Linked DNA regions of Chelativorans sp. AA-79. The protein of the gene in region 2 interacts with the protein of the main gene of each other region in a pairwise test. Links are inferred from orthologs where the notes say so. Each region holds a gene or a part of one and is shown on either strand. Other genes may lie near its edges.

The links. Proteins that work in one complex are often made in the same cells at the same time.
Region 1: the proteins of PVE73_RS00245 (region 2) and dnaQ interact in binary tests that used the Escherichia coli proteins (3 or more experiments, as listed by UniProt). The link is inferred for Chelativorans sp. AA-79 from one-to-one orthologs.

The regions. Positions count from the first base shown.
Region 1 is NZ_CP120361.1:219,512-222,424, forward strand. What follows is about bases 24-2,865. They hold dnaQ (DNA polymerase III subunit epsilon), read right to left. Parts: upstream 1,890-2,865; coding sequence 1,158-1,889; downstream 24-1,157. Other genes in these bases: PVE73_RS01115 (FxsA family protein), read left to right, coding at 41-457; secB (protein-export chaperone SecB), read left to right, coding at 579-1,085; coaE (dephospho-CoA kinase), read right to left, coding at 1,968-2,546; PVE73_RS01135 (shikimate dehydrogenase), read right to left, coding at 2,543-2,865. Also shown: more of PVE73_RS01135, read right to left, coding at 2,866-2,913. UniProt on the Escherichia coli protein: DNA polymerase III is a complex, multichain enzyme responsible for most of the replicative synthesis in bacteria. The epsilon subunit contain the editing function and is a proofreading 3'-5' exonuclease.
Region 2 is NZ_CP120361.1:53,978-57,008, forward strand. What follows is about bases 72-3,031. They hold PVE73_RS00245 (DNA polymerase III subunit gamma/tau), read left to right. Parts: upstream 72-622; coding sequence 623-2,440; downstream 2,441-3,031. Other genes in these bases: PVE73_RS00235 (HIT family protein), read right to left, coding at 72-299; PVE73_RS00250 (YbaB/EbfC family nucleoid-associated protein), read left to right, coding at 2,453-2,776; coaBC (bifunctional phosphopantothenoylcysteine decarboxylase/phosphopantothenate--cysteine ligase CoaBC), read left to right, coding at 2,859-3,031. Also shown: more of PVE73_RS00235, read right to left, coding at 1-71. UniProt on the Escherichia coli protein: Part of the beta sliding clamp loading complex, which hydrolyzes ATP to load the beta clamp onto primed DNA to form the DNA replication pre-initiation complex.

The DNA of each region.
Region 1 (2,913 bases), 170 kb from region 2 along the record:
TCTTCTCCTGGCTATTCCGCTCGCGGAAATCGCCGTTTTTGTGATCGTCGGACAACAGATCGGGTTGCTCTCGACATTGGGCCTTGTTCTTGCGACGGCGATCGCCGGCTCTATCCTGCTTCGCGTGCAGGGATTTGCAGTCCTTTCGCGCATGCAGCGCGAGCTTGCCGAGAACCGGCTGCCCGGACGCGAATTGGTGCATGGGATGATGATCCTGGTCGCGGGGCTTCTTCTCCTTACGCCGGGTTTCGTCACGGATAGCCTGGGGCTTCTGCTGTTTGTTCCCCAGCTACGCGATGCCGCCTGGAAATCTATCCGCAAACGTGTCGTTGTCGTTGCTCCGGCGGGCATGGGCGGCGGAGGCGCCCAACGGGGGCCGGCGGACAAGACGATCGACCTCGACATGAGCGACTATTCCAGCTCGGACGACAAAGATTCGCCGTGGCGGGAGAAGTAGGCCCGGGGCGCAGGGTGTCGACCAATCCAAACTTGTATTGCCAAGGTCACCGTGCTAGCCAACGCCTCTATTTTTGCAACCCGCGCAGGGCGGCGCGCGACATTCCAGAGGATCGAGGCGGATGGCTGAACAGCCCGAAGAAAAAGACGAGGCAAAGCAGGCGGGGAACAGCGACAACACTGTGCCGGCGAACCTTAATGTGCTGACGCAGTATATCAAGGACTTATCTTTCGAAAGCCCCGGCGCACCTCAGTCCCTGCGCGCTCGCGACAAGGCACCTTCGATCAACATCAATGTCAATGTAAACGCCAACCCGCTTGGCGGAACGGACTATGATGTCCTGCTCACACTCACGGCGCGGGCGGAGGCCGACAAGACGGTGCTCTTCAATGTCGAGCTCGTCTATGGCGGCGTGTTCCGTATCCAGGGCTTCCCACAGGAACATATGTTGCCGCTCCTTTTCATCGAATGCCCGCGACTTCTCTTCCCGTTTGCTCGGCAGATCGTTGCCGACGCCACGCGTAACGGCGGCTTCCCGCCGCTGATGATCGACCCGATCGATTTCGCACGCATGTTCCAGCAGCGTCTCGCGGAAGAAGAGGCGCGGAGGAAAGTTCAGGTTTCCTGAGCGCAAAGCAGCAAAAAAAAAGACAAAAGCCGGGCTCTTCGCCCGGCCTTCTCATCAAGTCGCCTCTGGCGCTCAGGCGATCTCGGCCTGTTCGGCCGGTTCAGCCGGAGCCAGCTTCCGCCAGAGGGCGTTGTCACCGATACCTGCCACCAACGCCTCGTGGGCTTGCCGTTCCTCTTCGGTCATCCGCGGAGGGAGGGGGCGGGGGCGGGAAGGCAGTGCGACGACAACGCGACTTTCACTTGCATCTTCAACGCGCTCCTGCGTCTCGACCTCCAGGCCAAAGGCCGCCTGCTTGCCGCCAACCAGTTCAATATAGACTTCAGCCAAGAGCTCGGCATCCAGAAGAGCTCCGTGTTTGGTGCGACGCGAATTGTCGATGCCGTAGCGCCGGCAAAGTGCATCCAGCGAATTTGGACCCATCGGATGCTTGCGGCGGGCGATCGCAAGTGTGTCCACCACGCGAGCGGGATCAACAAATGACTGCCCCAACCGATGGAACTCGGCATTGATGAAGCCGATGTCGAAATTGGCGTTGTGAGCTACGAGCTTTGCACCATCGATGAACTCCAGAAACGAGTCGAGGATTTCGGCAAAGACAGGCTTACCGACCAGGTCCGTGTCGGAAATCCCGTGCACTGCCTGGGCGTCGGGATGAACGGAACGTCCCTGGGGGTTGATATAGTGGTGCATTGAGCGGCCGGTGGGAAAGCGGTTCACCAATTCCACACAGCCAAGCTCAATAATCCTGTCCTCGCGCGAGTCGAGGCCGGTCGTTTCCGTATCAAAGATGATTTCGCGCATTCGAATCACTCCCCACCCGAAGCATGGGCCATGCAGCGCACGCGTTGCAAGGCAGAGATGGTTTAAAAGCCGTCAGCCTTATGTCAGCAGGCCGACGATTCCGCGCACCGCTTGACGCGCCGCTTCCATACCTTTGCTGGTATCGATGATGAAATCAGCCTGGCTCCGCTTTTCCGCATCCGATACCTGCCGGGCAAGGATCTTCTGGAACTTTTCCTCGGTCATTCCCGGCCGAGCCAGCACGCGCTCCCGCTGCACCTGCGGTGGTGCCGTGACGACGACGATCTTGTCCACCCGGTCGGTACCTGCGGTCTCGAACAGAAGCGGAATGTCGAGCACGACAAGCGGCGTTCCCTTCTCGCGATGCTTTTCAACGAACCGATCCGCATCCTCGCGCACGAGAGGGTGAATAAGCCGTTCCAGCCTGTCCAACGCTTCCTGGTTGCCGACAACCGCCTTGGCCAGGCGTGCGCGATCCACCTTTCCGTTCGCGATCGCACCGGGAAAATGCGCCTCGATCAGTGGGATTGCCTCACCCTCGTAAAGCCTGTGTACCGTGGCATCCGAATCATGCACCGGCACGCCTTCCTCTGCAAACATACGAGCAGTGGTGGACTTGCCCATGCCAATGGATCCGGTGAGGCCGAGGACAATCATTTTTCGTCCTCGAGATCCGCGACGACGATTTCACGCAGCCGTGTGCTGACCTGTGGCCACACGCCGAACCATCGGGCAAAGCCGGGGGCGGCCTGGTGCAAGAGCATACCGAGGCCATCCACTGTGCGCAGACCGCGTTCAGCCGCGCGCGTAAGGAGCGGTGTCTGCAATGGAACATAGACGATGTCCGTGACAATCGCGGAGGCCGGCAGCGGAGACAGGTCCAGCATCACCTCCGGCTCACCGTGCATGCCAAGCGAAGTCGTGTTGATGAGGATCTCCGTATCCGAAAGGAGTTCCGGGACCGCCTCCCAGCCATGGGCGCTGGTACTTCCACGAAAGTGATCAACGAGCGCCTGGGCCCGCG
Region 2 (3,031 bases):
ATATGGATATGGAGTTGCCTCACGATATTGCCGAGCGCCCCGCAATTGATCTTGGTGCAGCCGGTCAACTCCTTGAGGGCTTTCGAGACGAGATTGGTTTCGAAGCTCAGCATCGCCTGGTCGAGCGGTGTGAGGTCGTGAATTTCCTCGATCCCCGGCCGCTGGGGAATGAGCAGCAGCCATGGCCAGCGCCGTTCGTCGCGCAGGCGCAGTTCGCAAAGCCCGAGCCACACGACGGGAAGGCTTTCTCCCTCCAGTCGCGGGTCGAGCACGAAACCTCCCTTGCCGCCCGGCAGCATCGCCTCCCCCATGGAATTTCGGGAAGCGAGGCTAGATTGTGGCAATTGCGGCTGCAAGCGTTTCCTTGCATGCGGCCTTGCATTTGCCCGCGGGATTGACGATATGGAGTGCGGGAGGTTGGTGGTGGACGCGCCACTCGCCAACCGGGTCAGGTCCGGAAGGAAGCAGCCCTAACGAGCTCCGGCACGGGTCACCGTGCCAGCCTCCCGCCTTCCCCGCTCCTTCATGGTCCCCATTGACGCGGCCATGCATCCAAGGGGAAACTCGCCGCAGGGCGCGAGCCCGCCATCGATCAGCCACTACGGGAGCGTGGGCAGCCAGCATGAACGATGTCGCGCAGACGGCGGAAGGCAAGGCCGGCGCCTATCGGGTTCTTGCGCGCAAGTATCGTCCACGCGATTTTTCCGGGCTTGTCGGGCAGGAGCCGATGGTGCGCACGCTCACCAACGCTTTCGCCACCGGCCGCATTGCGCAAGCCTGGATGCTGACGGGCGTGCGCGGCGTGGGCAAGACCACGACGGCCCGCATTCTCGCTCGCGCACTCAACTACAGGACCGATACGGTCGACCGCCCGTCGATCGAGCTCACGGTGCCCGGAGAGCACTGCGAGGCGATCCTCGAGGGTCGGCATGTCGACGTCGTCGAGATGGATGCGGCCTCGCATACCGGCATTGACGACATCCGCGACATCATCGACCAGGTGCGTTACGCGCCGGTCTCTGCGCGCTACAAGGTCTATATCATCGACGAGGTGCACATGCTCTCCAACCAGGCCTTCAACGGCCTGTTGAAGACGCTGGAGGAGCCCCCGCCGCACGTGAAGTTCATCTTTGCCACGACCGAAATCCGCAAGGTTCCGATCACCATTCTTTCACGCTGCCAGCGCTTCGATCTGCGGCGCATCGATGCGAGCCTCATCAAGCAGAACCTCGCCCATATCGGCGGGCTCGAAGGCGTCGAGGCGGATGACGAGGCGCTGGCCGCAATCGCCCGCGCCGCGGAAGGCTCCATGCGGGACGCGCAATCGATTTTCGATCAGGCGATCGCCCATTCCTCGGGCCGGGTGACGGCGGAGACCGTGCGCGACATGCTGGGGCTCGCCGATCGGGCCCGCGTGATCGATCTTTTCGAGCACCTGATGAAGGGCGATGTGGCTGCCGCTCTCGCCGAATTCCGCGCGCAGTACGATGCGGGGGCGGATCCGGCGGCGGTGCTGACGGATCTCGCCGAGTTCAATCATCTCGTCACGCGCATGCGCTTCGTCCCGGAGGCGGCGAACGACGCTTCCCTGTCGCAGGAAGAGCGCATACGCGGACTCGAGTTCTCGAGGAATCTGTCGGTGCGCGTGCTTTCACGCACCTGGCAGATGCTCTTGAAAGGCATCCAGGAGGTGCAGGGCTCAAGTCGCCCGATCGCGGCGGGTGAGATGGTGCTCATCCGCCTCGCGCATGCGGCGCACTTGCCGACGCTGGACGAAGCGCTGAAGACGCTGGAGGACATGCCCGCGGGGGACGGTTCCGGGCGCCCGGGCATGGGCTCGCCCTCCGCAGCGGCGTCCAGCCCCGTGGCTGGGGCCAGCATGCAGGCGGTTTCCTCCCAGCGCGTGCCTTCGGGTGGCGGCGGAGGGCAGACGATGCGGCTGATCCAGGCCGCGCCGGCCGAATATGCAGCACCGCCTCCCGCCCCGATCCAGGCCGAGGCGCCAACCACCCCGGTAAAATCGCTCGCCGACATCGCCGATCTCGCCGACGCCAATCGCGACATGGCCTTCAAGGTGCAGTTCAAGCGCTGCGTGCGCCTCGTCCAGATCGAGCCCGGCCGGCTGTCGGTCAGCCTGACCGAGGATGCGCCGAAGACGCTTCTCGGCGACCTGAATGCCCGCTTGCAGAAGTGGACCGGGCGCCGCTGGATCATCTCGCTCTCCAACGAGCCCGGTGGCAAGACGCTGGCCGAAGAGGAGAGCGGGCGCCGCGAGACCGCACTCGCCGATGCCCGCACGGACCCGACCGTGGCGGCGATCCTGCATAATTTTCCCGGCGCACGCATTCTCGACGTGCGCATTCCCGATGCGGTGGCGGACGAAGCGGCGGAAGAGATGCCGCCGCCCGAGCCGGACCCTGCCGATGACGATGATCTCTGATGGGAGAGAACGATGCGTGACCTGATGAACCTGATGGGTAAGGCGAAGGAGATGCAGGCCAAGCTGCAGGCCATGCAGGAGGAGATCGCCCAGATGGAAGTGGAGGGCCAGTCCGCCGCTGGCGCCGTGAAGGTGACACTCACGGGCAAGTTCGACATGAAGAAGCTCGAGATCGATCCGTCGCTCTTCAAGGAGGACGACGTGGAGATCCTCGAAGACCTGATCCTCGCCGCGCACAACGATGCGAAAGTCAAGGTCGAGGAAGCCATGCAGAAGAAGTCGCAGGAGATGACCGCGGGCCTTCCGCTGCCGCCGGGGATGAAGCTGCCGTTCTGAAGCCGGCCGCCGCTTTGCAAGAACGCCGATTTCGGCCATACCCTATGCGCCAGCTGAAACCGGGCGTGAAGGGAACCTTCCGTTGAGCCTTTCGGGAAAACGCATCCTCCTCATCATCGGCGGCGGGATCGCAGCCTATAAGTGCCTCGATCTCATTCGGCGTCTGCGCGAGCGGGGAGCAAAGGTGCGCTGCGTGATGACGCAGGCCGCGCAGGAATTCATAACGCCTCTTTCCGTCGGCGCGCTTTCGGCCGA